One region of the Arthrobacter sp. SDR-2R genome, then DNA from elsewhere that is predicted to be linked to it. Evidence: predicted binding sites of a transcription regulator. Region 1 holds the regulator's gene; each other region holds the start of a gene.
What was found. Region 1 encodes Rex, which represses fermentation and respiration genes when NADH is low (regulators of the CRP and FNR family bind a similar motif). Its sites were predicted from a motif close to CTTGTGAANNNNTTCACAAG; they were not measured.
Positions count from the first base shown of each region.

Region 2: AC3ANU_RS10825 (glyceraldehyde-3-phosphate dehydrogenase) is a predicted target of Rex. The motif match lies at 3,853-3,872, and genes of this name have one in related genera.
Region 3: AC3ANU_RS19540 (queuosine precursor transporter) is a predicted target of Rex. The motif match lies at 1,042-1,061, and genes of this name have one in related genera.
Region 4: benA (benzoate 1,2-dioxygenase large subunit) is a predicted target of Rex. The motif match lies at 1,558-1,577, and genes of this name have one in related genera.

Region 1 covers NZ_CM173231.1:1,324,023-1,331,390, reverse strand. The annotation lists gene AC3ANU_RS06135 (cytochrome c biogenesis CcdA family protein) at 1-479, opposite strand, end outside; gene AC3ANU_RS06130 (TlpA family protein disulfide reductase) at 494-1,072, opposite strand; gene AC3ANU_RS06125 (histidine phosphatase family protein) at 1,108-1,788, opposite strand; gene AC3ANU_RS06120 (YceI family protein) at 2,004-2,552, shown strand; gene AC3ANU_RS06115 (hypothetical protein) at 2,761-3,612, shown strand; gene AC3ANU_RS06110 (redox-sensing transcriptional repressor Rex) at 3,726-4,430, opposite strand; gene AC3ANU_RS06105 (glutaredoxin family protein) at 4,524-4,778, opposite strand; gene AC3ANU_RS06100 (HAD family hydrolase) at 4,857-5,675, shown strand; gene AC3ANU_RS06095 (30S ribosomal protein bS22) at 5,755-5,853, opposite strand; gene AC3ANU_RS06090 (helix-turn-helix domain-containing protein) at 6,005-6,217, opposite strand; gene AC3ANU_RS06085 (3-deoxy-7-phosphoheptulonate synthase) at 6,372-7,368, opposite strand, start outside.
Region 2 covers NZ_CM173231.1:2,322,836-2,330,203, forward strand. The annotation lists gene msrA (peptide-methionine (S)-S-oxide reductase MsrA) at 1-152, opposite strand, end outside; gene AC3ANU_RS10800 (Nif3-like dinuclear metal center hexameric protein) at 252-1,175, shown strand; gene AC3ANU_RS10805 (zinc ribbon domain-containing protein) at 1,285-2,022, shown strand; gene AC3ANU_RS10810 (YaaA family protein) at 2,032-2,796, opposite strand; RNA gene rnpB (RNase P RNA component class A) at 2,853-3,240, shown strand; gene AC3ANU_RS10820 (TspO/MBR family protein) at 3,285-3,818, shown strand; gene AC3ANU_RS10825 (glyceraldehyde-3-phosphate dehydrogenase) at 4,124-5,566, shown strand; gene AC3ANU_RS10830 (hypothetical protein) at 5,641-5,850, shown strand; gene AC3ANU_RS10835 (HNH endonuclease family protein) at 5,978-6,775, shown strand; gene def (peptide deformylase) at 6,808-7,368, opposite strand, start outside.
Region 3 covers NZ_CM173231.1:4,250,068-4,257,435, forward strand. The annotation lists gene AC3ANU_RS19540 (queuosine precursor transporter) at 116-877, opposite strand; gene AC3ANU_RS19545 (TetR/AcrR family transcriptional regulator) at 1,074-1,730, shown strand; gene AC3ANU_RS19550 (TIGR01777 family oxidoreductase) at 1,753-2,664, shown strand; gene AC3ANU_RS19555 (hypothetical protein) at 2,661-3,071, shown strand; gene AC3ANU_RS19560 (hydroxymethylpyrimidine/phosphomethylpyrimidine kinase) at 3,143-4,000, shown strand; gene AC3ANU_RS19565 (pyruvate dehydrogenase) at 4,113-5,861, opposite strand; gene AC3ANU_RS19570 (MFS transporter) at 6,024-7,368, opposite strand, start outside.
Region 4 covers NZ_CM173231.1:755,314-762,681, reverse strand. The annotation lists gene benB (benzoate 1,2-dioxygenase small subunit) at 1-45, opposite strand, end outside; gene benA (benzoate 1,2-dioxygenase large subunit) at 81-1,463, opposite strand; gene catA (catechol 1,2-dioxygenase) at 1,792-2,673, shown strand; gene AC3ANU_RS03515 (benzoate/H(+) symporter BenE family transporter) at 2,765-4,042, shown strand; gene AC3ANU_RS03510 (TetR/AcrR family transcriptional regulator) at 4,116-4,742, shown strand; gene AC3ANU_RS03505 (aldehyde dehydrogenase family protein) at 4,841-6,379, shown strand; gene AC3ANU_RS03500 (GMC family oxidoreductase) at 6,380-7,368, shown strand, end outside.

The DNA of each region.
Region 1 (7,368 bases):
TGCACGGCCGAGTAGGTGGGGCCGATGCACGGCGCCCAGCCCAGGCCGAAGGTCAGGCCCAGCAGCGGTGCTCCCCAGAGCCCGGCGGGCGGCTTGGCGTGGATCTTGGCGTCCCGCTGGAGCCAGCTGAAGCCGCCCATGAAGACAATGCCCATGATGATCACCAGGACCCCCAGGAGCTGGGTGATCCAGGCATTCTGGCTGCCGGTAATGAGGGTGCCCAACTGACCGAATGCGCCGCCCAGCAGGACGAAGATCACCGAGAAGCCCAGGACGAAGAGCCCGATCCCGGCCAGCATCCGGCCGCGCTTCTGCTTTTGCAGGTCCACGCCGCTCAGGCCCGTGACGTAACCCAGGTAGCCAGGAACCAGGGGAAGGACGCAGGGGGAAAGGAAGGAGACCAGTCCGGCAAGCAGTGCCACCGGAATGGCCAGCAGGATGGAGCCGCTGAGGATGGCTTCGGCGAAGGGGCTGTTCATGGTCCCGGCCCGCCCTACTCGGCCACGGCGGCGGTGATGAGGGCTTTCAGGGTGCCCTTCTCGATCTCGCCGAGGACGCGCGAGGCCACCCGTCCCTGCTTGTCCAGGACCAGGGTGGTGGGCACGGCGCCGGGCGGTACCAGGCCGGACACGGACAGCAGGACGCTTCCGTCCTTGTCGTCAAAGCTCGGGTAGGTCAGGTTGAAGGTCTTTTCGAACGCCTCCGCCGTGGGTTTCTCGTCCCGGAGGTTGACGCCGAAGAACTGCACGCCCTGGTCCTTGAACTCCTGGTGCAGCGCTTCCAGGAGGGGAGCTTCCACGCGGCACGGCGCGCAGGCGGCGAACCAGAAATTCAGGACGCTCACCTTGCCCTGGAAGTCGGCCGGGGTTACCGCAGTGCCGTTGAAAAGCGCACCCTGGATCTGCACGGCTTCCTTGCGGTCCCCGGCGGCGAACTCTGTCACGGAGCCGTCGCCGGCCACATAGTTCTTGTTGTCCCCTGCCTTGGCCTGCTTGGCCAGCGCATCCTCCTGGGCACAGCCGGAGAGGCCCAGGGTCAGTGCGGTCAGGGCCATGCCGCCGGCGGCGAGCATGCTGCGGCGGGAGGGGAGGTTGTTGTTGCTCACTTCTAGGCTCCAGGGGTGCTGGCGGCACCGGGAAGAAGGGACGCCGCGGGTTCGCTGTACTCGACCCGCAAAAGCGAGCCGTCGTCGTCGAACACCAGGGACGTGACGGACGTCAGGGTGCACTCGCGCTTGCGTGGGTCGTGCCACAGGGGCCGGCCTTCGGCGCTGAGCCGGGCAGCCCAGATCGGCAGTTGGTGGCTCACCAGGATCGCCTCGGGGCCGTGGGCACCGAAGTCGCCGGCAGCAAGTTCGATGGCCCGCAGCCGGGCGTCCTGCGCCGCGGCCGCCACCCTCGCGGCCTGCTCCTTGTACGGTTCGCCCCAGGAGGGGCGCAGCGGGTTGACCAGGTGCGGCCAGTGCCTGGGCCGGCGGAGTTCGGCCTTGGTGACCTTCATGCCCTCAAAGTAGTTTTCCGCTTCGATGATCCGCTCGTCGGTGTGGACCTGCAGCTGCAGGGCTTCCGACGTCGGCCGCGCCGTTTCCTGCGCGCGGTCCAGTGGGGAGGCGGCCAGGTAGGTGATGCGGGCGCCGCGTTCGGCGCGCTGCCGGAAGTATTCGGCTAGCGTCCGGGCCATCTCCTGCCCCAGTTCGGAGAGGTGGAATTCGGGAAGCCGCCCATAGAGAACGCCCTCGGGGTTATGGACCTCGCCGTGGCGGAGCAGATGGACAGTGGCTTGGGGCATGTTTACCAGTTTCTCAAAGATGGCGTGCGATCCGAAATCTCGGGCCGCTCCTTCTACAAAGAGTAGAACTTAAGTTTTTGAAGAAATGTTCCGTGGACGGGAACAAAACATGCAAATGCATGTTTATACTGGATGCAGCAAGTTAGTTGAGGCTTCAACAGATGAAGGTTCAACGGCAGGACCTCAGTACATACACCTTTACAAGGAGCAACATCATGGCACTTCCCGCAGACGTCACCACCGGCACCTGGACCCTGGACAACTCCCACAGCGAGATCGGCTTCACTGTCCGGCACGCCGGCATCAGCAAGGTCCGCGGCCAGTTCAAAGAGGCCGCCGCCACGCTGGACCTGGGCCAGGATGTGGCTGAGTCCAGGATCAACGCCACCATCCAGACCGCCAGCTTCGACTCCGGCGACGCCAACCGCGACGGCCACGTCAAGGGCGAGGACTTCTTCGATGTGGAGAAGTTTCCCGAGATCTCCTTCGTATCCAACGGCCTGGTGGCCAAGGGCAACAGCTACGAGCTCACCGGCGACCTGACCATCAAGGGTGTCACCCGCCCGGTGACCCTGGAAACCGAATTCAACGGTGTTGCCGTTGATCCGTTCGGCAACACCCGCGCCGGCGTCTCCGCCGAGACCACCATCAGCCGCAAGGACTTCGGCCTCACCTGGAACGCCGTCCTGGAAGCCGGCGGCGTGCTGGTCAGCGACAAGGTTGCCATCAACCTTGAACTCGCCTTCATCGCCCCCGCAGCGTAGTTCCGCCCGCCAGGGCACAACCCCGGCGCCAGGCCTCCCCGGCCTGGCGCCGGGGTTCCCTGTTTAACGGCAACCACCTGCGCCAATACCCGCTGAATCACCCACAACGCCGCCCGCCGGGGGTACGGTGGACTTAAGCCATGCTGGGGGAAGGCAGAGGACTGATTCCCGGCAGCCTACCCGGATCCCGACCTGCAGAAGGAACGCCATGAGTACTCCTCCCGTCCCGCCCCCGTCGCCCCAAGACCCCAGCAACGACCAGCCGGGGCATGAACAGGCCGGCAGCCCCCAGTCCGGAGACCAGCAGCAGCCCCGCTACGGGCAGAATGCGCCGCAGTATGGCCAGAACGCCCCGCAATATGGGCAGAACGCGCCCCAGTACGGCCAGAACCAGCCGCCGGCAGCGCCGCAGTACGGCCAAAACCAGCCCCAGTACGGCCAGAATGCGCCGCAGGCCCCGGGCTACGGCCAGAACCCGCCGCAGTATGGCGCCCAGTTCGGGCAGAATGCACCCCAGTACGGCCAGCCGCCCTACGGGCAGTCCCCCTACGGCCAGTACCCGTCGGAGCAGCCGCAGCCGGCCGGAGGCAACGGCGTCCCGCAGCTGGTGAACATCTCGTTCTGGCTGTTGATCGCGTCGGCAGTGATCTTCGTGATCTCCCTGCTGACCGGGCTGACGCAGCTGGATGATCCGGTGTTCCGGCGGACATTCGAGGACCAGATGGCGGCCGGAGGCGCCAGTGGAGTCACCTATGACGACATTAAGGGGGTCATCGCCGGCACCCTGGTGGTGTTCGCGATCATTGGCGTGGCCCTCTACCTGCTGGTGGCCTTCTTCGTCCGAAAGGGCAAGAACTGGGCCCGCATCCTGGGAACGGTCTTCGCTGCACTGTCCGTCTTCGGACTCTTTGGTCCCCCCAGCTTTGCCACCATCGGAACGCTCCTGGGAATTGCGGCCATCGTGCTGCTCTACCTTCCGGCAGCCGCCCCGTACTTCCGGAAGCAGCAGCCTTTCGCCAACCCCTATTCGGGCGGCTTCGGCAACCCCTACGGGCGGTAGCCACTCCGCCCGCTGACACTGCACGCGGCCCGGGATGCATCATTCGCATCCCGGGCCACCTGCTTTAACGGGTCCGCCAAGACTTGGGCCGGGGGAAAACTTCCAGGGAAACCCTAGGCCGTCTGCCCGGGCGTCTGGGCCCGCTGGGCGTGGTAGGCCAGGATCTGGAGTTCAGTGGCCATGTCCACCTTGCGAAGATTGACCCCTTCGGGAACCTGCAGCATCACGGGTGCAAAGCTCAGCACGCTGCGCACGCCTGCCGCCACCACACGGTCGCAAACGCCCTGCGCGACGGCCGCGGGAAGGGCCAGGACCACCATGTTGGCCCCGGTGCGGTGCAGGACGGTCTCCAGGTCTGCCACGTCGCTGACGCGCAGCCATCCCACCTCGTTGCCCACCACCATCTGGTCTGCGTCGAAGATGGCCACCACATCGAACCCGCGCGACTCAAAGCCGCCGTAGCGTGCCAGCGCCTTGCCCAAGTTGCCGGCGCCCACAATGGCCACTTTCCAGTCGTGGGTCAGTCCGAGCGCGGCGGCGATGTGGCGGCTGAGGTACTGCACCTCATAACCGACGCCCCTGGTGCCATAGGACCCCACATGGGACAGGTCCTTGCGGAGGGTTGAAGAACTGACGCCGGAGGCTTCTGCCAGGGATTCGGAGGAAACGCGCTCCACGCCCTCGGACAGCAATGTGTTCAGGGCACGGAGGTAGATGGTGAGCCGGGCCACGGCGGCAGGAGGTATCTGCTTGGTCAGTGCGCCCGTGGCATCCGGAAGGTCCGGGACAGACTGGGGCGAAGAACCCAGGGATGTCACCCGCACCTCCCTTGCGTCGCGTTGTGAGTCCACTCTAGGTCCCTGCCGCTCATGCCTTCAAAACCAGGACCATCAGAAACTGCCGCCACTGCCCTACCGGCCCATGGCGCGCTGCAGCACGCGTGCCAGCCGGACCTCGTCGATCTTCCAGAAGTCGCGCTGCACGCCGTCCACCAGGACCACCGGGATCTCTTCGGCGTAGCGCTCCCGCAGTTCAGGCTGGTTGTCCACCAGCTCTTCGCTCCAGGTAAGGCCCAATGAGGCAGTGACCCGGCCGACGGCGTCGCGCGCCTCCTCACAAAGGTGGCAGTCAGCTTTGGTGACCAGGACGACGCGGGGTGTAGCCATGGCTTAACGGTATCGCCGTTCCCGGCGTGAGGCTGACGCCGACGGCGGCGGGCCAGTGGATTGACTAGACTCAACTCCATGCCCCAGGAGAAATACGTCGCCGTAGTCACACGGCCGGTTGCTGCGCCGCAGCCCGGCGAGGCGGCGTTCTTCGATGTGGACAACACCCTGATGCGGGGTGCCAGCCTGTTCCATGTGGCCCGCAAGATGCACCAGCGGGGAGCCTTCACCCTGAGGCAGGCGGCGGGTATGGCCTGGAAGCAGTTCAAGTTTGTGGCCCGCGGCGAGAACATGGACGATGTCCATGCCGTCCGGGACTCGGCCCTGACCCTGGCCGTGGGCATCAGTGTGGATGACATCAAGGCGCTGGGCGAAGAAGTCTATGACGAGATGATCGCGTCCCGGATCTGGCCCGGCACCAAAGCGCTGGCGCAACAGCACCTGAGGGTGGGCCGCCGCGTCTGGCTGGTGACAGCCACCCCCATCGAAGTGGCCACCGTAATCTCCACCCGGCTGGGACTGACCGGAGCCCTGGGGACCGTGGGCGAGGTCTCGGACGGCCTGTACACCGGGCGGCTGGTGGGAGACATCCTGCACGGCTCGGCCAAGGCCGTGGCCGTGCAGGCCATCGCCGACGATGAGGGCCTGGACCTCAAGCGCTGCTGGGCCTACAGCGACTCCTACAACGACGTCCCGCTGCTGTCGCTGGTGGGCCATCCGGTGGCCATCAATCCGGACGCCAGGCTGCGCCGCCACGCCCGCGACCGCAACTGGCCGGTTTACGATTTCCGCGCAGGCCGCCGTGCCGCGACATTGGGACTCAAGGCGGCCACCTTCGGCGGGGCCATCTACGGCCTCTGGAAGGGCTTCGCCCGCATCCGCGGCCCGCGGGCATAATTCTTACCTCTTGCCGGGTTAAACGAAATGCCCGCCACCTTGGAAGGCGACGGGCATTTCCACGCTGCTTGAAGTATCGCTACTTCTTGTTGCGGCGCTGGTGACGGGTCTTGCGAAGCAGCTTGCGGTGCTTCTTCTTGGCCATACGCTTGCGACGCTTCTTAATAACTGAACCCACGAAAGTTCCTTACAAACTAGATGCAGTACCTGTCTGATGGAGAATGTCCGTGGACAAAGCTACGAACTGAACAACTGACAGATTCTTACAATGACGTAAAACGTTCCTTAACAGGGTACCGCTTATCGGGAGCCGCTCAGGACAGGCAGCCTCAGGCGGTTTCGGTGTGGCCTTCCACGACAGCACCCCTGAGGTACTGTTCGACGGCGTTTTCGGGGACCCGGTAGGAGCGGCCGAAGCGCACCGCCGGCATTTCGCCGGAGTGGACCAGCCGGTAAACAGTCATTTTGGAGACCCGCATGACCTCGGCTACTTCAGCCACGGTCAGGAACTTCGCGTTGGAGAAGTTCTGTTCTGCCGACATTTCCCTATTTTCCTTTGCTGACGGATGGACAACAGTGACCCCAGGTACGTGCCAATGCGGTGTTACGATGCTGAGCCATCCACCAACCACCTAAAAAGATACTCTAGATGTTCATGTGGCAGATGTGAAAGTAGTGCCTCCCCTATTTCAGCCCCTAATCTGACTGCCGCCGCTTCCGTGCCGATGCCGCCAGCTGCTCAAGGACGGACGCGGAAACGTCCCAGTCCATGCACGCATCCGTGACGCTTTGCCCGTACACCAGCTCCGCGCGTCCGGCCGCGTGCTCGGCAACATCCAGGTTTTGCGCGCCGCCCACCAGGAAGCTTTCCAGCATCACGCCGGCCACGGCCCGCGCGGCAGCCCCGCCCTGCTCCAGCTGGGCGCCAATCTCCAGGGCCACCTCAGCCTGCCGGTGGTGGCTCTTGCCGCTGTTGGCATGGCTGGCATCCACGATCAGCCGCGGGTTCAGCCCCTTGCCTGCCAGTTCACCGGAGGCGCGTTCCACATCGGCCGCTGAGTAGTTGGGTCCCTTGCGGCCGCCGCGCAGGATCACGTGGGTGTCCGGGTTTCCAGCCGTTGCCACCAGCGCAGCCCGGCCGTCGCCGTCGATCCCCAGGAAGGCCTGCGCCGCCGCCGCGGCACCGCATGCATCGATGGCCACCTGGAGGCCGCCGTCGGTCCCGTTCTTGAAGCCGATGGGCATGGACAGCCCGGACGCGAGCTGGCGGTGGATCTGGCTCTCGGTGGTGCGGGCACCGATGGCACCCCACGAGATCAGGTCCGCCATGTACTGGGGGCTGATCGGTTCGAGGAACTCCGTTGCCGTGGGGAGGCCCAGCGCGGTGACCTGCTGCAGGAACAGCCGGGCGGTGCGGAGGCCGGTGACCATGTCATGGGTGCCGTCCAGCCGTGGATCGTTGATCAGGCCCTTCCAGCCCACGGTGGTGCGCGGCTTTTCGAAGTACGTCCGCATGACGATCAGCAGGTCTTCCTTGTGCTTCTCCGCCTGGCTGACCAGCCGGCGGGCGTATTCCAGCCCTGCCTTGGGGTCGTGGATGGAGCAGGGACCCACGATGACCAGCAGGCGGTCGTCCACGCCGTCCATGATGGCGCGCACTTCGTCGCGGCCGCGTTCGACGACGGCAGCGGCC
Region 2 (7,368 bases), 1.0 Mb from region 1:
TGGCCAGTGGTTCCACTGCAGACCGAGTAGTAGTCCGGATGGGGATCGTGCCCGCCGGTGTAGCCGGACACCACCGAGGTGACACCCCGTGTCTTCTGGTAGACGGCGTCAAGGCACCAGAAGCAACCTCCGCCAAGAACAAAAGTTTTCATGACCTCTTCAATGGTTGACGGCCCGGGATCATTCCCTGCCGGCCCCGCGCCATGCCGCAAACTGCGGCGGCCGCAAGCCGATGGGGTAAAACTAAGACTATGGAACCTGTGGACACCGACGTTACCGGCCAGGCAGATCACGACGGCGAAGCCTCCTCCGACACGCCGGCTCCGGCCGGTTCCGCGGACGCTCCCACTTTGGCCGAACTGCTCCTGGCAGTTGAGGAACTGTGGCCGGAGTCCCTGGCGGAAAACTGGGACGAGGTAGGGCTCGTGGCAGGCCACCCGTCCGCCGCCGTCACCAAGGTGATGTTTGCGGTTGATCCCACGCTGGAGGTCATCGAGGAAGCCGTTGAGTGGGGAGCCGAACTGCTCATCACCCACCACCCCCTCCTGCTGAAGGGCGTCACGTCGGTCGCCGCCACGTCGGCGAAGGGCCGGGCAGTCCACCGGCTCATCGAGTCGGGAACGGCACTGCTGACCGTGCACACCAATGGCGACTCCGCCGTCGGAGGCGTTTCCGATGTCCTGGCCGACGCCCTGGGGCTCCAGGACGTCGCCCCGCTCACGGTGGCAGCCAACGGGCTCCCGGAGGAAGGCATTGGCCGCGTGGGCGACCTGGCGGATGCCATGAGCCTGGGCGACTTCGCGGCCCGGGTGTTTGGAATTCTTCCGTCAGTGGCCGGGGGAGTGCGGGTCTCCGGCGACAAGGACGGACTGGTGCGGCGCATCGCGGTGTGCGGCGGTGCCGGCGATTCGCTGTTCAATGAGGTGCGCGCCAGCAACGCCGACGTCTACGTCACCGCGGACCTTCGCCACCACCCGGCATCCGAGGCACGCGAAGCCGCCCTCAACGGACGGCCGTACCTGGTGGACGTGTCGCACTTCGCCAGTGAATGGCTTTGGCTGCCTGCGGCCGCGGCCGCCCTGGGCAACGTCCTGGCTGACCAGGGACATGAGGTGGAGATCCAGGTCAGCACCACCAACAGCGACCCCTGGGACTTCATCCTCACGCCGGGCTAGGCAGCAGCCCGGGATAGCGCGAGGCAGGGAAGCGGGGCCACGCGCTAGAGTCTAGGAAGCGCCGGTTCGGTGCCCGGCCACGGCCGGAAGGGATTTATCGGAGGTAACAGTGGCCAAGGCAGCACCGGCGGAACAGTTGAAGTTGCTTGAACTGCAGGGGCTGGACGCCCGGCTGAAGGGCCTCACCAACCGCCGCCGCACGCTGGAAGACGATCCCCGCATCAAGGACCTCGAAGCCGCGCTCTCTGTCGCCAACGGTGAACTGGGAGCAGCCAAGGTGGCCGTGCACGATGCCGAGGCCGCGCTTAAGCGGGCGGAAGCCGACGTCGAACAGGTTGCTTCACGGATCGAACGCGACGAGGCCAGGCTCAACAGCGGCACCGGCCTTTCCAAGGACCTGGTTGCACTGCAAAAAGACATCGCCTCGCTCAACAAGCGGCGCTCCGACCTTGAGGACGTGGAGCTGGAGGTCATGGAGCGGCTGGACAGCCTGCGGGAACGGCAGGCGGCGCAGCAGCAGATTGTCGACGACATCCAGGGCTCCTTTGCCACCATCCGGGCCGAACTTGACGCGGCCCTCGCGGAGGTGGAAACGGAAGCGGCAGGGCTTCGCGCGCAGCGCGCCGCATTCGCTGCAGGCCTGGAGGCGGGCATGCTGGCGGTTTATGAAAAGACGCTTGCCAAGCGCGGAGTGGGCGCGGCCCGGCTGTTCCACGGCACCTCCGAAGCCTCCGGCATGAAGCTCAGCCCCGGCGACCTCGCGGAGATCAAGGCTTCGGCCGCGGACGACATCGTGTTCTGCCCGGACTCCGGCGCCATCCTGGTCCGCTCGGACGAGTGGTCCTGACCGGCCGGATCAGCCCGGCAGGATGATGTTCAGGGCGTGCGGCCTGCGGGCCGTGCCCGGCACCAGTTCTGCGTCCCACTTCTCGCGGGCAGCCTTCAAAAGGTCCGATGGCGCCGCCGGGGCTTTACCGCGCCGTACCAGCAGGTGCCGCGCCAGTTCCCCCCGGGTGTGCTTGGCGAAGTGGCTCACCACTTTGCGGACCCCACCTGTTTCGGTGAAGACGTTGACCGCCACGGTCTGTTCCGGCGGCGGTGCCCAGGCGGCTGCATAGGTGCTGGACCGGCAGTCCACCACCAGGTGCCCCCGGGCGGCGCTGCCCAGGGTTTCGCCAAGCTGCGTCTTCCAGAACGGGGCCAGCCTGCCGACGTCGGGCAGTGCCGTGCCCATGGAGAGCCGGTAGGCGGGGACGCTGTCGCCGAAGCGAAGGGCACCCCACAGGGCCGAGATCACCAGGACGGACGCGTCCGCCTTGCGCCGCTGGGCCGGTGTCAGGCTCCGATAGCCAAGGGCGTCGTACAGGACGCCGGAATAGATGCTGTGTGCGGGCGCTGCCGGCTCGGCGCCCAGGCGCGTATTGCGTTCCACGTCCTCACGCAGTGATGCGCCCACGCCCAGCAGGGCGAGGGCGTCCTGGTGGGCACTGACGGTTCCCAGCGCTTCGAGGACCTTGGCGCGGTAGGGGTTCAATTCCGGAAAGCCGAGCGTGGACCAGTCGACGGCGGGTCCCCGGAGCGCGGGTGTCTTGCCTTCGGAAGGGGGAAGCAGAATCAGCACCGTCCGATCCTACCGGCGCAAAAGCGGGTGGCGGCGCCGGTAGACTGGACGGCGGATGGGACAGCCAGGCGGCCGCGCGTCACGCAAGTGGCTCGAGGAACGTCCGGGCTCCGCAGGGCAGGGTGGTGGGTAACGCCCACTCGGGGTAACCCGCAGGCCAGTGCCACAGAAAACAGACCGCCTCCATTGCCGGCTTTGGCCGGGAAGGGCAGGTAAGGGTGAAACGGTGGTGTAAGAGACCACCAGCTTCCCGGGTGACCGGGAAGGCTAGGTAAACCCCACCCGGAGCAAGGCCAGACAGGACACGTTCGAGGGCTGCCCGCCCGAGTGTCCGGGTAGGCCGCTGGAGGGTGCCGGCAACGGTACTCGTAGATGGATGGCCGTCGCTCCCTTTCCGGTAACGGCAGGGGAGAACAGAACCCGGCGTACCGGCTGTCCCATCCACATTCCGCGTTTGACCTAGGGCGATGCGTTGGGGATGCTGGACCGTGCCCGTTATTCCTGATCCCCGTCCCGCCGCCCGGGCCGGCGTCCCCGGCATCCGTTCCCAGGTCGTTGCGCTTGGCGGGTTCCTGGCGCTGTCCGCCGCGGCGTGGGTCATCGCTTCGGTTCCCATCATCCTGAATTCCAACGGGTGGTACGCCGGTTCGGTGAAGGCGCCGTGGATGCCGCCGCCGTGGATGTTCCGGAGCACCTGGATGGCGCTGTACACCGGCGTGGCGGCAGCCGCGTGGCTGGTCTGGCGCAAGGGCGGCCTGACCGGGAGCACCCGTGCAGGCTACATTGTCCAGCTGCTGCTCAACGCGGCGTGGCCGGCGGCCTTTTTTGCCCTGTACCCAATGCTCGGAGCTGCCGCTCTCTGGGCTGCGTTCGGGGTTATCTGCGCACTCGCCGGAACCTTGGTATTCCTGATCCTGCGCTTCGGGCCGGTGGACGCCGCCGCCGGCCTCCTGGTGCTGCCGTACTTTTCCTGGCTTGTCTTTTCCGCCAGCCTGAACCTCTACTCAGCCGTCCACAACTGAGTCCGGCAACACCACGGCTGCGGGGCATCCCGGCCATGTGAGTGATTTCACGCAGCGCAAGCGTGTTCCCGGCGGCGGGCCAAATTAGAATGGATCCCGGACGCAGGAGTTCTACCGCCGAAAGTTGCGTTCGCAACCGGCGGTTTTTCTTTGCACGCGATCCAGGCGCCTGGGGGCCATCCCTGCAGGCGCGGGTGCCCCTGGACATCATCAGGTGGCCTACATCTGTGTACGAGGACGTACACGGCTGAACCGAGGAAGGTATTTCTGTGAGCCAGACGTCTGATTCTTGTCTTGATACGTGGATGGGCCGGGAGGCCCTCGCCGAGGCCATGATCCCGGTGATCGGCAGGCTGTACCGCGAAAACAACGTGGTCACCAGCATCCACGGCCGGAGCCTGATCAACAAGTCCACCATGAACATCCTCAAGGCGCACCGCTTTGCACGCCGGATGAGCAAGGACGAACTGCTCCTCGAGGACACCGCGCCCCTGCTGAACACGCTGGCCGGACTGGAGCTGGGCGCTGCCGCGATCGACATCGCCCGCCTGAACCAGAAGTTCAAGGAAGAAGGCAACGGCGCCACCCTGGAGGAGTTCCTCCGCGCTGAGCTCGCCGAAATCGTTGGCAAGCGGGGCGGCGATGACCGCACCAGCACCGACGTCGTGCTCTACGGCTTTGGCCGCATCGGCCGGCTCCTGGCCCGCCTCCTCATCGAAAAGGCCGGTGGCGGCCACGGACTGCGCCTGCGCGCCATCGTGGTGCGCCGCGGCTCCGACAACGACCTCTCCAAGCGCGCCAGCCTGCTGCGCCGCGACTCCGTCCACGGGTCCTTCGAGGGCACCATCCGGATCGACGAGGACGCCAACACCATCACCGCCAACGGCGTGCAGATCCAGGTCATCTACTCCAACGACCCCGCCACCATCGATTACACCGCCTACGGCATCAAGGATGCCCTGGTGGTGGACAACACCGGCCGCTGGCGCGACGCCGAGGGACTTTCCCAGCACCTGCAGAGCAAGGGCGTGGCGCGGGTCCTCCTGACCGCACCGGGCAAGGGAGAGCTGAAGAACATCGTCCACGGCATCAACCACCGGGACATCACAGACTCGGACCGGATCGTCTCCGCGGCGTCCTGCACCACCAACGCCATCACCCCCGTGCTGAAGGCCATCAACGACAAGTTCGGCGTGGTGCAAGGGCACGTGGAAACCGTCCACTCCTTCACCAACGACCAGAACCTGATCGACAACTTCCACAAGGGCGACCGCCGCGGCCGCTCTGCAGCCCTGAACATGGTCATCACCGAAACCGGCGCCGCCAAGGCAGTGGCCAAAGCCCTGCCCGAACTGCTCGGAAAGCTGACCGGCAGCTCCATCCGCGTCCCCACCCCGGACGTATCGCTGGCCATCCTGAACCTCAGCCTGGAAAACGGCACCACCAAGGACGAGGTCAACAACTACCTCCGTGAAATGTCGCTGCACTCGGACCTCCGCAAGCAGATCGACTACATCGACTCACCCGAGGTTGTCTCCACCGACTTTGTCGGCTCCCGCCGCGCCGGCATTGTTGATGGACTCGCTACGGTCTCCACGGACAAGAACCTGGTCCTCTACGTCTGGTACGACAACGAATTTGGCTACAGCTGCCAGGTGGTGCGCGTTATGGAGGAAATGGCCGGCGTGAACCCGCCGTCGTTCCCCGCCAAGGAAAGCGCCGCCGCCCTGGCCGCCATCGCGGTCTGACCCTGTCCGCCACGTCCAGCGAATTCCCGGCTGGTTCTCTGGAATCAGCCGGGAAAGGGGACCACACTGGTGGCATGGACAACGAATCGACTCTTCAGCACGACACCACCCTCGAACACGCCCTGGACGTGGCCAAGTCGAACCACAAGGAAGCAGTGCGGCTGCTTGAACGCGCCCGCGCCGCACACGCGGCCGGGGATGTCAGCCAGGACCGCGTGCGCCAGCTCGAGGGACTGCTGGCCATTGCCGAGGAAGACCTTCGAAGGGTCACCAGGGAGCAGTAGCCCAGAGGCGGCCGCGCCGGCCGTGTGAGCCATCACTCGTCCTCAACAGTGTGGATATCACCGGCTTGGGGTGCCCTTTGTCCTAGGCTCTTGGGGTGCCTGACTTTCCCCTTCCGGCGTCGACGCCTTGACCGTCCACTGGGCTGCCTACCGCCGCGCACGCCGCCGTTCCCGGCAGGCCTGGGCGCTGCTGGCAACGGCCGCAGTATGCATCGTCGCTGCCCTGTCGTGGTTCTTCACCGCAGGACAGTTTGCAGCCGCAGGGCCGGCGCCGGAGGGCCCGACCGAGGCGCCGGTCTTCGATGCCCAGTGGATGAAACCGGTGCAGGAACCAAACCCCGTACCGGCGGGCAGTGCCCTCTCTGCACTCGACGGCCTCGCCGTGAAGGGCCGGGCACCGAACACCGGCTACAGCCGCGAGGCCTTCGGCCCGGCGTGGCTGGATGTCGACAGGAACGGCTGCGATACCCGCAATGACATCCTGCGACGGGACCTTGCCGGCGTGGTGTTCGCCGAAGGCTCCACCTGCAAGGTAACGGCCGGTCACTTCCGGGAACCCTATACAGGCCAGGACGTGGACTTCCAGCGCGGTTCAGACAGCAGCCGGGCTGTCCAGATCGACCATGTGGTGGCGCTCGGGGATGCCTGGCAGAAGGGGGCCCAGGGCCTGGCGCCCAAGGAACGCCAGAGCCTGGCAAACGACCCCCTGAACCTGATTGCCGCGGACGGCGCTGCCAACCAGCAGAAGAGCGCAGCGGACGCCGCCACGTGGCTGCCGAAGAACACCGCACTGCGCTGCCATTACGTGGCCCGCCAGATCTCTGTGAAGGCCGCCTACGGCCTGTGGGTGACGGCTGCCGAGAAGGACGCCATGAAGCGTGTCCTCGGCTCCTGCCCCCGGCAGGAAACCATCACTGCCCGCTGACGGGGACCGGAAGGGATGAGTGGCCGAACTTGTCAGTGGCCGAACGGATCCGGGTCCACGCCGGGCATCCACGTCAACCCCGGCACGCCCCACCCGTTTTTCTTCGCCTGCTTCCTGGCTTTGCGGGAATAGCGGTCAATCAGCCGGTTGACATACAGCTTTCCGTCCAGGTGGTCGTATTCGTGCTGGATTACCCGGGCGAACCAGCCCGTTGCCTCAAACTTCACCGGGTTTCCAAAGCCGTCGAACCCCTCCACCCGGGCCCATTCGGCCCGCTTGAGCGGATACTGCTCACCGGGGAAGGAAAGGCAGCCCTCCTCCTCCTCGTCGGGGTCGGGCGCCGCGCCGGAGACCTTGGACAGTGTCAGCACGGGATTCACCAGTACACCGCTTGGGGGAGCGCCATCGTCGTTGGCGTACTTGTAAACGAAGATTCTCTTGCCCACGCCGATCTGCGGGGCGGCGAGGCCCACGCCATGCGCGGCTTCGTTGGTTTCGAACATGTCGGCAATGAGGGTTCGCAGTTCGTCGTCGAAAACCTCCACCTCGGCCGCGCGCCGGTGCAGGACAGGCTCGCCCCAGATGGTGATTGG
Region 3 (7,368 bases), 1.6 Mb from region 1:
GCCGGAGCGCCAAACCGCCGGAACGGGACCAGGCCGCCGGTAATTTCCGGCGATCCGGCAGCTTTCCAGCGATCCCACGCGATCAGCAGTTGGAACGTACGACGCCGGGCGGCAGCTATGCGGCGTTTGTCACCGCTTCCGCGGCGTGGCCCGCGACGCCGTAACTGGGCTCGCGACGCTTGACCCAGTTGATGACCAGCGAGGTCACGGGGACGAAGAGGAACTCCACCACGGTCTTGTAGACGAAACCCACCAGCACGTAGTTCACGAAGCTGCCGGGGTCGGCGATGCCGATGACGGGTGCGGCGATGCTGCAGAAGATCAGCGTGTCCACAAACTCTCCGGCGCCCGAGGATCCCATGAGCCGCGCCCATAGGGACCTCTCCCCGGTGCGGGCCTTCATCCGGACCAGGATCCAGGAATTGATGGTCTGCCCCGCCAGGAATGCCAGCAGGGAGGCCAGGACGATTTGTGGCACGGGGCCAAGCGCCCCTTCCAGGGCGGACTGCTTGGCGGCACCGTACTCGTCGTCGAATCCGGGGAGCGCAATGACTACCCAGTAGCAGAGGGAAGCGAAGACGGACAGCGCAAATGTGGTGAAAATGGCTTTGCGGGCCACCTTGAAGCCGTAGACCTCACTGATCACGTCGCCGAGGATGTAAGCCAGCGGGAAGAGGAAGAAGCCGCCGTCGGTGACGATGGGGCCGAATGCCACCCCCTTGGACGCTCCGATGTTTGACAGGATCAGCACCACTGCCATGGCTGCCAGCATGATCCCGAAGTAGGGCGAACCGATGTCCGCGAATCTGGCGGCGGGACCTGCGGCAGTGGGTTGGATGGTTTGGGGCAGGGCACTGTGGCCGGGGGCGGAGGTCATCGAGGGATCCGTTCAGGAGTGGTGGGCCGGCCTGCCGTACTGGGCGGCCGGTTGTATTAGCACTCGTGCCATTCTCGCACCGGGCCGCGTGGCAAAGCTCCCCAAGGAGAAGGGTTAGTTAGCCCGGACAGGTTTTGAACATGTTCAACTATTGTCGCACACTGCTTTTGAACATGTTCAAAGAATGGGGATGCCGATGGCAGCGAAGAGCGAACAGACCAGGCAGCTGGTGGCGGACACGGCGCTGCGCATGTTCCGAGATATCGGGTTCGAGAAGACCACCATGCGCGCCATCGCCGCCGGGGCAGGCGTCTCCGTCGGCAACGCCTATTACTACTTCGCGTCCAAGGATGACCTGGTCCACGAGCTGTACATCCAGGTGCAGGCAGAGCACGCGGCGCGGGCCTCGGAAGCGCTGGACGGGACCGCTTCCCTGACTGAGCGCCTGAAGGCCACGCTGCATGCCGGCCTTGACGTCATGGCCCCCTACCACCGGTTCGGTGCGGACTTCGTTGCCACCGCAATCCGGCCAACATCACCGGTGAACCCCTTCTCAGCACGGTCCACGCCTGCGCGCGAGGCCTCCCTGGACATCTTCAGGCGCACTGTGCATGGGGCCCGGCCCGGCGTACCGAAGAAACTGCGGACCGATCTGCCGGAGCTGCTGTGGCTCTGCTACATGGGCATCACCCTCTTCTGGGTCTATGACGCCTCGGAGAGCCAGCGGCGGACCAGGAGGCTGGTGGACGGCGCGGCCCCACTCATTGCCCGCGGTCTCGCTCTGGCCCGCATCCCGGGAGTCAGCAAGGTGTTGGACGACGTCCTGGACCTGGGCCGCAGCATCCGCGATTAGAGAAGAAGCATTGGGGGAAAAGATGGGCTGCACAAAGACAGTTGTGGTGGCGGGGGCTTCCGGCTTCATCGGCACGTACCTTCGCCGGCGCTTCCAGGAAGACGGATGGACCGTGCGCACCATTGGACGCAAGGGAACGGGCAGCGCCGCAGCCGGATGGGATGACGACGCCGGCATGGTGCGGGTGCTCAACGGCGCCGAGCTGGTGGTGAACCTCGCCGGACGGTCCGTCTCCTGCCGCTACAACCGGCGGAACAAGGCGATCATCATGGACTCGCGCGTGGCCACCACCCAGGCGCTCGGGCGTGCCATCGCACAATGCCCGGAGCCGCCGTCGACCTGGTTGAATGCCAGCACCGGCACCATCTACCGCGATGCCAGAGACCGCCCCCAGCCTGAAACCGACGGCGAGCTTGGCTCCGGGTTCTCCGTGGACGTGGCCAAAGCGTGGGAGGCCGCCCTCGCGGCGGCCACCACGCCGGCCACCCGGAAGATCCCGCTGCGAATCGCCATCGTGCTGGGCCGCGGCGGCGGCGCGCTGGCGCCGTTCGCCAACCTGGCGCGGCTGGGCCTGGGCGGCCACATGGGCGACGGCAGGCAGAAGTTCAGCTGGATCCACGTGGAGGACCTGTACCGCAGCATCCGCTTCCTGCATATGCGGACCGACGTCACCGGACCCGCTAATGTGGCGTCGCCGGACGTGGTGAGCAACCGGGAAATGATGCGCCTGGTGCGGCGCGCCTACGGCGCCCGCTTCGGGCTCCCCACCCCTGCGTGGCTCCTCCGTGCAGGGGCCGTCCTGATCCGCACCGAAACCGAGCTTGTGCTCAAAAGCAGGTGGGTCCAGCCGCAGAAACTCCTCGACGCGGGCTTCGTCTACAGCCAGCCGGAGCTGGGCCGGGCACTGCTGCAGATCGCCAAGGGCCGGGAATGAGCCGCCCGCTCCGCGTCACCTTCGGTCCAGGCGCGTTCCTTCCCGGCGCGGGCCTTGCGGTCCTGGTCTTCGGGTTCCCCCTGGGCTTCCCCGGCTATCTCTACGGAACGCTCGCCGCACTGCTTCTGGGAATGCCCCTGGCGCTGGCTGCCGGGATTTGCATGCGGACCGTCCGCAACCAGCTGCTGCACGTCCTGGCCGTCGGCGTGGCAGGGCTGGCAACCGGGATGCTTACGCTCATGTTCATCACAGGCAGCCACTGGTCCGCGATGCGGGGCATGGTCCTGTGGACGGGGTGCTGCGCGGCGCTGGGGCGGGCAGCTGTGTCCGGCCTCGTCACAATCCATGACGCGCCCGCGCGGGAACCCGTGGCTGCGCAGAAGCCCGGCCCACCGCTGGAACCCTGACCATACGGCGTCCCGGCGCCCTGTCCGGTGACACATGGAAAGCGTCCGACGGCGGGTGGCAGGATGGGTGCATGACTTCCGCTACCCCTGACGCAACGCTGTCCGCCGCAGGCCCCGCCGTCGTCCTCACTATCGCCGGCTCCGAAGCCACCGGCGGCGCCGGCGCGCAGGCGGACCTGAAGACCTTCCAGGAACTGGGCGTCTTCGGCATCGCCAACCTGACCTGCATCGTGTCCTTCGACCCCAAGGACAGCTGGAACCACCGCTTCGTGCCGGTGGACCAACAGGTGATTGCCGACCAACTGGAGGCGACGACGGCGGCGTACGGTCCGGCGTCGGGCGCCCCTTCCGCCCTGGACACCGTGAAGATCGGCATGCTGGGCAGCCCCGCGACCATCAGCACGGTGGCGTCTGCCCTGCAGGAGAACAGCTTCGCCAACGTTGTCCTGGACCCGGTGCTGATCTGCAAGGGCCAGGAGCCCGGGCACGCGCTGGACACGGACCAGGCCCTGAAGGCGCAGATCCTGCCGCTGGCAACGTTCGTCACGCCCAACCACTTCGAGGCGGAGTCCCTGTCCGGCCTGGAAATCACCGACATCGAGTCGTTGAAGGCCGCCGCCGTCCGCATCCACGAACTCAGCGGCGCGGCAGTTCTTGCCAAGGGCGGGGTTCGGCTGGACGGCCCGGACGCCGTCGACGTCTTCTACGACGGCGAAACCCTGGAAGTCCTCACCGCCCCGAAGGTGGGCGAAGTTGCCGTCTCCGGTGCCGGCTGCTCACTCGCCGCGGCCGTGACCGCGGAGCTGGCCAAGGGCGCCAGCCCGCTGGAGGCTGCACGGACCGCAAAGGACTTCGTCACCGCCGGCATCCGCAACCGTGTTGCCTCCGGCGCCCCGTTCGACGCCCTCTGGCAGGGCGGCGCCCGGTAGAACCGATCTCCCCGCGCCGGGTTCGCCGGAAACCCTCGAGATCGCCGGGAATTTGCGGCGAACCCGGCAGTTCCCGGCGAACCCGGCAGTTCCCGGCGAGCTCGACGTGTGGCTAGCGCCGGGGGATGTTGCGCAGGTTGCTGCGGGCCATGCTCACGGCCTCGCCCGCCCCGCGGTTCAGGACCACCTTGGACATGGCGGTGGCGAATCCGATCACCTGCGAGCCGGAAATCTTGGGCGGGATGGACAGCGCCTTGGGATCGGTGATCAGCTCCACCAGTGACGGGCCCGGGTGGGCGAAGGCCTCCCGGTACGCCGACTCGATCTGCGCAGGATCGGTCACCCGCACGGCATGGAAGCCCAGGGCTTTGGCCACGGCCGCATAGTTGGCGTCCGGCACGTCCACGCCGAAGTCGGGCAGCCCGTCCACCAGCATCTCCAGCTTGACCATGCCCAGGGTGGAGTTGTTGAACAGCACCACGTTGACCGGCAGCTTGTACGCGGCCGCGGTGATCAGCTCGCCCAGCAGCATGGACAGCCCGCCGTCACCCGAAACCGAGATGACCTGGCGGCCCGGGTTGGCCAGCTGGGCCCCGATGGCATGCGGGAGGGCGTTGGCCATGGAGCCGTGGAGGAAGGACCCGATCAGCCGGCGGGTGCCCAGCGGGTTGATGTAGCGCGCGGTCCAGACGTTGCACATGCCGGTATCGGCCGTGAAAATGGCGTCCTCCGCCGCCACCTGGTCCAGCAGCGAGGCCGCGTACTCCGGGTGGATGGGCTGCTTCTTCTCCACCTTGCGGGTGTAGGCGCCCACCGCCTTGTTCATCAGCCGGTCGTGCTTCTTAAGCATCTGGTCCAGGAACCGGCGGCTCTTCTTCGCCTTCACCAGCGGCAGCAGGGCGCGCAGGGTGGGGAGCACGTCGCCGTGGACGGCGATGTCCACGTCCGTCCGGCGGCCCAGCCGGTGCGCCGCCCGGTCCACCTGCGCGGTCCTGGTGTCGGGCAGGAACTGGTCATACGGGAAATCCGTGCCGAGGAGGATCAGCAGGTCCGCGTCCTCGATCCCCTCCGCAGCGGCACCGTAGCCCAGCAAACCGGTCATGCCGATATCGAACGGGTTGTTGTACTGGACAAAGTCCTTGCCGCGGAGCGAGTGCCCCACCGGCGCCTTGGCCAGTTCGGCGAGCGCCATCAGCTCGCTGTGGGCGCCTTCCACGCCGGCACCGGCGAAAATGGCCACCTTCCCGGCGTCGTTGATGGCGTCCGCGAGGGCCTGGACGCTGGCCGGGTCCGGGACCAGGCTGGCCGGCCGGAACGTGGCGGGAAGCGGCGTGGGGCCTGCGGCTTCCAGTCCTGCGATGTCGCCGGGAAGGGTCACGACGGCGACTCCGCCGAGTCCCAGCGCGTGCTGGATGGCGCTGTGCATCACGCGGGGCGCCTGCTCCGCGGTGCTGACCAGCTCCGAATACACCGAGCACTCGTTGAACAGCCGGTCCGGGTGGGTCTCCTGGAAGAAGCTGCTGCCTATCTGCTTGCTGGGAATGTGCGAGGCGATGGCCAGCACCGGCGCGCCGGACCGGTTGGCGTCGTAGAGGCTGTTGATCAGGTGCAGGTTCCCGGGGCCGCAGGATCCGGCACAGACCGCGAGCTTGCCGGTGAGTTGCGCCTCTGCAGCCGCGGCAAAGGCGGCCGCTTCCTCATGGCGGACGTGGATCCAGTCGATGCCGCCCTTCGCGGCGCCACCCGTCTGGCGGACGGCGTCCACGATCGGGTTGAGGCTGTCACCCACAATCCCGTAGATCCGCTGCACGCCGGCAGCCTGGAGTTGTTCGATGAGCTGGGTGGCAAGTTCCTTGGCCATGGGTGCAGACTCCCGCGTTTGTGGTGGTGGCTGACATGGCCCAATATAGTCCGCCCACCTGGGCTGGCACCTGACGGGCATGCAGAGGAGGCGTACGACGGCGGCCTGGCAGCCGCCGTCGTACGCCTCCTTGGGGAGCTGGCCCCCGGGTGCCGCTAAAGGCTACCGTCCGGCACCCACGCGCTCTTCGCCGTCGGCCGCGTTGGATGCCCATGCGTGGCCCTGTTCGGCGTCAAGGTGCGTGGCCTTCTTGTTCTTCAGGGCGAAGATGTAGACCACCAGCGAGATGGCGACCGCCACCGTGACGTACGTGAAGAAGAGGTCCTCCCGTCCGGACTTCTGGAAGGCGGCACCGATCAGCGGCACGGTTCCGCCGAAGAGGGAGTTGGCGATCGCGTAGCCCAGGCCCACGCCCAGGGCACGGATGGAGGCCGGGAAGAGCTCGGCCTTCACCAGGGCATTGATGGAGGTGTAGCCGCCCACGATCAGCAGGCCGCCCATCATCAGCAGGAACGCGGTGAACGGATCCTTGGTGCCGGCGAGCGTGGACAGCAGCGGCCAGGTGAACAGCACACCGGTGATGCCGAACCAGAGCAGCAGGGGCTTGCGGCCCACCTTGTCCGAGATGATGCCGTAGACGGGCTGCAGCAGCATGAAGATAAACAGGGCCCAGAAGTTGATCACGGAGGTGTCGGTCTTGGCGATGCCGGACGTATCGTTCATGAACTTCAGGATGAAGTTGGTGTAGGTGTAGAAGGCCACGGTGCCGCCAAGGGTGATGCCAATGCAGACCAGCAGCGGCTTCCAGTAGCCGGTGAACAGCAGCTTCATGGTGCCCGGCTGGGCCTGGCCGGCCACGGCGGGAGTCTTTGCGGCGTTGATCTGTTCGGCGGAGACGGTCTCCTCCATGGAGCGGCGCAGCCACAGGACAACAAGGGCCGCCACGCCGCCGATGGCAAACGGGATCCGCCAGCCCCACTCGTTGAGGTCGCCCTTGGGCATGGCGTTCTGCAGGATCACCAGGACCAGCAGGGCCAGCATCTGGCCGCCGATCAGGGTGACGTACTGGAAGCTGGAGAAGAATCCGCGCCGCTTAGTGGTGGCGGCCTCGGACATGTAGGTGGCGCTGGTGCCGTACTCGCCGCCCACGGAGAAGCCCTGGATCACGCGGACCAGCACCAGCAGGATCATGGCCCACAGGCCGATCACGTCCTGCGTGGGCAGCACCGCGATGGCGAATGAGCCGGCGGACATCATGGTGACGCTGAGCGTGAGCGCCGCCTTGCGGCCCTTGCGGTCCGCGTACCGGCCGAAGAACCAGGCGCCGATGGGGCGCATGAGGAACGACGTCGAGAACACGGCCATCGCTTCGAGGCCCGCCTGGAGCTCGTCCTTGGAGTTGAAGAAGTGGGCCTGGAAGTAAGCGGCGAAGACGGTGTAGACGTAGAGGTCATACCATTCCACAAGGTTGCCGGCGGAGCCCTTCAGGATATTGCCCACGGCCCGT
Region 4 (7,368 bases), 570 kb from region 1:
CTCCGCGGTCTTCAGGACCGGGGCGGTGTGGGTCAGATTGGTCATGGGTTCTGCGCTCTCTGTGGTTCCGGTGGGCTCTCTCAGGTGACGGGAACGGAATCCAGGGCGGAACGCTCCTCTTCCTCCGCCAGGGCCCGGTCCATGACTTCCTTCCAGTACCCGTGCTGGATGGGGTAGAGCCCTTCGTCTTCGGTGCGCACGCCGGAGGCGATCACCCTGGTCATGCCCAGGGCCCGCGCCTGCTCGTCCGGACCGGTGATCTCGTGGGTGGAGCCGCGGGTCATGTCGTTCCACGGGGCGCTTGTGGCCCAGTAGGTCTTGTTGCAGGAGCGGAATTCCTCGAGGTCGTCCGGCGTGGCCATGCCCGTGGCGTTGAAGAAGTCTTCGTACTGGCGGATGCGCTTGGAACGGTTCTCCTGGGACTCACCCTTGGGGGCGATGCAGTAGATGGTCACCTCGGTCTGGTCCGCGGAGATCGGCCGGAAGTGGCGGATCTGCGAGGAGAACTGGTCCATGATGTAGACGTTCGGGTACAGGCAGAGGTTGCGCGAGATGTTGATCATGAAGTTGGCCATTTCCTCGCCGTACTTGGCCACGAGCTCGTCGCGGCGGTCCCAGAGCGGGCGGTCCTGGGGGTTGGTCCATTCCTGCCACAGCAGCAGGTGCCCGTGATCGTAGGAGTAGAACCCACCCTTGACCTTGCCCCACTTACCGGCGTCCATGGCCTTGGTCTTATTGGCGGAGTCGCCGGCGCTGCGGCGGGCGGTGGTGGCTGCGTAGTTCCAGTGCACGGCCGTGACGTGGTAGCCGTCGGCGCCGTTCTCGGCCTGGACCTTCCAGTTGCCGTCGTAGGTGTAGGTGGACGAGCCGCGCAGGACTTCCAGGCCTTCGGGCGACTGGTCGACGATGGAGTCGATGACCTTGGTGGCATCGCCAAGGTGTTCCTCGAGCGGGAGGACGTCAGCCTTCAGCGAGCCGAACAGGAAGCCGCGGTAGGACTCGAAGCGGGCCACCTTGGTGAGGTCGTGCGAGCCTTCCTTGTTGAAGGTCTCGGGGTAGCCGGCGTTCCGTGAGTCCTTGACCTTCAGCAGTTCCCCGGAGTTCTTGAAGGTCCAGCCGTGGAACGGGCAGGTGACGGTGGTGCGGTTGTCCGTCTTGCGGCGGCACAGCATGGCACCGCGGTGCGAACAGGCGTTGACCAGGCAGTTCAGCTTCCCGTCCTTGTCCCGGGTGATCATCACGGGGGTGCGGCCGATATAGGTGGTGAAGTAGTCGCCCACGTTGGGGATCTGCGACTCGTGGGCGAGGTACACCCAGTTGCCTTCGAAGATGTGCTTCATCTCGAGTTCGAAGATCTCCTGGTCGGTGAAGATCTCGCGCTTGGCCCGGATGACGCCGTTCTCGCGGTCGTCGATCACGGCGTCGGCAAGGACCTCGCGGGCATGGATCAGGTTCTCGGTCATGGCGTGCTCCTTCATTGGAGATTGCTGGACGGATGGGCGGAGGTCCACTGGGGAAGAGGCTTCGGCGGCGGACGTTGTCCAGCAATTCTTGCCGCTCGTGATTGGCCTCACATCAGGCAAATACCTAGGTTCCACCAAGGGTGTCTTTATGTACTGATAATGACTCAAAAGACGCCTAGTTGATATTTGTAGCGTCCTTATCTGCGGGCCTACGATTGAGACCGAGATCACGCAGGCCGAGCAACGCAGGCGAAACTTTCCGCCCCGCAGGCCGCGTGGGGAGCAGGAGCCCTTCCTGTCCCATTCAATGAAGAAGGTGGACATCGTCATGACCCAAACCCCAACGGACAGCCGCACGGAAAACGAAGGCACCGCCGTCGAAGCAGGAACCAAGGCAACCGAGCGGTTCGCAGCGTCGGGCAAGCTCTCCAAGGTGGATGTATCCAAGGAACGGGTGAGCCTGCTGGCCGGCGCGCTGATCAAGGCCGCCAACGACATCGTCGAGGAGCACCAGGTCACCTACGAGGAATACAACGCGCTCAAAGCGTGGCTGATCAAGGTTGGGACGGACGGTGAATGGCCGCTGTTCCTCGACGTCTGGCTTGAGCACACCGTTGAGGACGTCAACTCCCAGGACCGCCCCGGCACCGTGGGCACCATCGAGGGCCCCTACTACGTTCCCAACTCCCCGGAACTCCAGACGCCCGCCACGGTTGAAATGCGCGACGGCGAAGAAGGCACCCCGCTGCGCTTCAGCGGCCAGTTCACCGACACCGACGGCAACCCCATCCAGGGCGCCCAGGTGGAGATCTGGCACGCGGACGCCGCCGGCTTCTACTCCCAGTACGCCCCTGGCCTGCCCGAGTGGCTCTTCCGCGCCACCGTCAAGGCCTCGGACGATGGCCGGTTCGAGATCAACACGATGCGTCCGGCGCCGTACCAGATCCCCACGGACGGCGCCTGCGGGCAGCTGATCAGCGCCGCGGGCTGGCACGCCTGGCGTCCGGCGCACATCCACATCAAGGTGTCCGCACCGGGCTACGAGCCGGTCACCCAGCAGCTCTACTTCCCCGGCGATCCCCACAACGCTGACGACATCGCCTCGGCAGTGAAGCCCGAACTGATGCTGGACCCCCGCCCCCGTTCCGACGGCAAGGGCGAGGACGTAGTTTATGACTACGTCCTGGCCAAGCAGGGCCAGAAGAAGTAGCACGCAAACTGGGAGATACCCCCGCACGGAGGCGCTCCGGAGCTGATGCTTCGGAGCGCCTCCGGTTTTTCCGCCCCAGCCAGGAGCCCCGATGAGCCATCCCCGCCCACATCCGACCGCCAGCTCCGTTGAGGCAGCCCAGCCTGTGCCTGAGCCCCTGCTGGAACGTCCGGGGGTCCGGCCTGCAGGCCCCCGCCGGATTCTTCGCGACCTGGGTCTGTCCTATGTCTCGAACGGCGCTATTGGGCTCATTTTCGCGGCATCCGGGCCCATCGCCGTCACCCTGGCCGTCGGAACGGCCGGCGGCCTGACCCAGGGCCAGCTCTCGTCCTGGGTTTTTGGCATTCTGTTTTCGGGCGGCGCGGCCACGCTGCTGATGTCGCTCATTTACCGGCAGCCCCTGGGCTTCGCCTGGTCCATCCCCGGCACAGTGCTCCTGGGACCGTCCCTGCAGCACCTTTCCTTTCCCGAAGTCGTCGGGGCCTTCTTCACCTCCGGCGTGCTGATCCTCGCCCTGGGCGCCACCGGCGTGGTGCGAAAAGCCATGGCGCTGGTACCCATGCCGATCGTGATGGCCATGGTGGCCGCGGTGTTCCTGAAGTTCGGCACGGACATTGTTGCCTCCACCCAGGACAATCCGGCCGTGGCTGCTCCGATGGTGGGTGCGTTCCTGGTCCTCACCGCAGTTCCCACGCTTGGCAGGTTCCTGCCGCCGGTTCTGGGCACCCTGGTGGCAGGCGGCATCGCCGTGGCCGTTAGCGGCCAGTTCAACCTGGCGCCCGGCGGACCGCTCCTGGCCACCCCGGTTTTCACCGCCCCTGAATTCACGTGGGCCGCGCAGCTGGAGCTCGTAGTTCCGCTGGCCGTCACCGCGCTGTTCGTCCAAAACGGCCAGGGTATCGCCGTCCTCCGCGCTGCCGGCCACCGGCCGCCCGTGAATGCCTTCGCCATGACCTCCGGCGCGTTCTCGGTACTGAACGCCGGGTTTGGCGCCGTTTCAGCATGCGTTACAGGCCCCACCAACGCCCTGTTGACCTCGTCCGGGAGCCGTCAGCGCCAATACACGGCCGCCGTGGCCTACGGCGTGCTGGCCTTGGTGTTCGCAGCGTTTGCCCCCACACTGACCCGGCTGATGCTGGCGGCGCCCAAGGAGTTCGTCCTGGCGCTGGGTGGCATCGCGATGCTCCGGGCCCTTCAGCAGGCCTTCGTCACGGCCTTCGCCACCAGCTTCACCCTGGGCTCCCTTGTGACCTTCGTGGTGACCATCTCCGGCATGAACCTCTTCAATGTCCATGCGGCGTTCTGGGGCCTGGTGATTGGCTACGGGGTGTCCCGCCTGCTGGAGCGCGCCGACCACGCCCAGCCCTGATACCGTGCCGCCCGCCCGCTGCCGGGGACCCGCGAAAGTGCGCTCCCGGCCGGTTAGGCAATAGTCTGGCCAGATGGGGACCAGTGCCGTTAACTCCGGCGAACAAGTGGACAGGCAGACGCGCATACTCGAGGCGGCCATGGACCTGCTGTCCCGGCACGGCATTTCCGGAGTGAGCATGCGGTCCGTGGCGCGGGAAGCCGGCGTGGCGCTGGGCCTGGTCAACTACTACTACGACGACAAAACCACCCTGATCCGGGCAGCCCTGCGCCGGGTGGATGAGCATGACCTTCTGCTCGTCGCCCCCGATCCGTCCATGCCCCCGGATGAACAGCTGCGCAAGGCCCTGCGGCGGGTTGCCGGCGCCGACCTGCTGACCACGCGCTACCTGTCCCTGCGCCTCCACCTTTGGGCCCTCGCCCAGGCCGACGAGGACTACGCCCAGATCAACGCCGCCGCCTTCGACCGCTACATCGACGGGCTCGCAGCACTGGTATCCAGCGCCAGGCCAGGGCTCTCCTGGGAGGCATGCCGGGAGCGCGCATCGGACATCGTGGTCATCCAGAACGGCATGTGGCTGACCGCACTGCTCGGGGTGGACAATGCCGCCATCCAGCGAAGTATCCAGCGCACGGAACAGATTGCCTTCGCGCCGGTCCAGGATGAAGGGGCCGGCGGGCAGGAGCCCAGCCCGCGCTAACCCGCCTGCTCCCGGGCGCAGACGGGCCCGAAAGTAACATTGAACGAGTGTTCAAAAAAGTATTGAACACTCGTTCAACGTGCATTACTGTCCTTCCTATGACATACGCCACACCAACCCTGGACGCCGTCGAGAGCACCACAACGGACGCAGCGTCCTCCCTGTTCATCAACGGCGCGTGGGAGCCGGCGGCATCCGGCGCCGTGCGCCAGATCCGCAACCCGGCAGACGGCGAGCTGGTGGCCACGGTCTCCGAGGCCGGCCGGGAAGACGCCGAACGCGCCATTGCCGCGGCCCGCGCCGCCTTCGACTCCGGCGCCTGGTCCTCCGTCCCGGCACCAGAGCGCGGGTCCTTCCTCCTCAAGGTCGCTGCCGGGCTGCGGGAACGGCGGGAAGAGTTCGCCCGGGCCGAGTCCCTTGACACCGGAAAGCGCATGGTCGAGAGCCGCATCGACATGGACGACATCGCCGCCTGCTTTGAGTACTTTGGCAGGCTCGCAGGGCAGCAGGCCGGCCGGGTGGTGGACGCCGGGGACCCCGGCGTCGTGAGCAGGATCGTCTACGAACCCGTTGGCGTCTGCGGCCTGATCACACCATGGAACTACCCCCTGCTCCAGGCGGCGTGGAAGATCGCCCCCGCGCTGGCCGCCGGCTGCACCTTCGTCCTTAAGCCGTCCGAGCTGACCCCTTCCACCAGCATCATGGCCATGCAGCTGTTGAAGGACCTTGGCCTGCCGGATGGGGTCGCCAACCTCGTCACCGGGCCCGGCGCGGAGGCGGGTGCACCGCTCTCGGAACATCCCGCCGTCGACCTCGTTTCCTTCACCGGCGGCCTGGAAACCGGCAAGCGGATCGCCGCCGCCGCCGCAGCCACCGTCAAGAAGGTGGCGCTGGAGCTGGGCGGCAAGAACCCCAACGTGATCTTTGCCGACGCGGACTTCGACGCCGCCGTGGACAACGCCCTCAACGGTGCCTTCGTCCACTCGGGGCAGGTCTGCTCGGCAGGCGCCCGGCTGCTGGTGGAGGAATCCATCGCCGAACGCTTCGTGGACGAGCTGGTCCGCCGCGCCCGGGGCATCCGGCTCGGCGGCCCCTTTGACGACGCCGCCGAGACCGGCCCGCTGATCTCCGCCGCCCACCGGGACAAGGTGCACGCGTACGTCCAGCGCGGAATCCAGGAGGGCGCGCGGCTCCGCACCGGCGGCGCGGCACCTTCCGGGGAGAAGTACGACGGCGGGTTCTACTACCAGCCGACCATCCTGGACCAGGTGCAGCGCGGCATGTCCGTGGTCACCGACGAGGCGTTCGGCCCCGTGGTGACAGTGGAAACCTTCCGCACCGAGGACGAGGCCGTGGCCACCGCCAACGACACCATCTACGGGCTGGCCGGGGCGGTATGGACCCAGGACGCCGGCAAGGCGCAGCGCGTGGCGTCCCGGCTGCGGCACGGCACCATCTGGATCAACGACTACCACCCCTACCTCCCCCAGGCCGAGTGGGGCGGCTTCGGCCAGTCCGGCGTCGGCCGCGAGCTGGGCCCCACGGGCCTGGCGGAGTACCAGGAAGCCAAGCACATCTACCAGAACACAAGCCCGCAGGTCACCGGCTGGTTCGCTGACCACGGCAAGGAGAACTAGATGCACTTCGACAACATCGAGGACCTCAGCGAGCGCTCGTTCGATTACATCGTCATCGGCGGCGGATCCGCCGGCGCCGCGGTTGCCGCCCGCCTGAGCGAGGACCCGGACGTGACCGTGGCCCTGGTGGAGGCCGGTCCGGACGACCGCAACATCCCCGAGATCCTGCAGCTGGACCGCTGGATGGAGCTGCTGGAATCCGGCTACGACTGGGACTACCCGGTGGAACCGCAGGAAAACGGCAACTCCTTCATGCGCCACGCCCGTGCCAAGGTGATGGGCGGCTGTTCCAGCCACAACTCGTGCATCGCCTTCTGGGCGCCACGGGAGGACCTGGACGAATGGGAGTCCAAGTACGGCGCCGCCGGCTGGAATGCCGACGCGGCCTGGCCGCTGTACAAGCGGCTGGAAACCAACGAGGACGCCGGCCCGGACGCACCCCACCACGGGGACTCCGGCCCCGTGCACCTGATGAACGTGCCCCCGGCGGATCCTGCCGGCGTCGCTCTTCTGGACGCCTGCGAGCAGGCGGGAATTCCCCGTGCGAAGTTCAACACCGGCACCACCGTGGTCAACGGCGCCAACTTCTTCCAGATCAACCGCCGGGCGGACGGCACGCGCGCCTCCAGTTCCGTCTCCTACATCCACCCCATCATCGACCGGCCCAACTTCACCCTGCTGACCGGCCTCCGCGCCCGCCAGCTGGTGTTCGATGCGGCCAAGCGCTGCACCGGCGTGGACGTGGTGGACTCGGCCTTCGGCCGCACCCACCGGCTCTCCGCACACCGCGAGGTGGTCCTGTCCACCGGCGCCATCGACTCCCCCAAACTGCTCATGCTCTCCGGCATCGGACCGGCAGCACACCTCGCCCATCACGGGATCGAGGTCCTGGTGGACTCCCCCGGCGTGGGCGAGCACCTGCAGGACCACCCCGAGGGCGTGGTCCAGTTCGAGGCAAAACAGCCCATGGTGCAGACCTCAACGCAGTG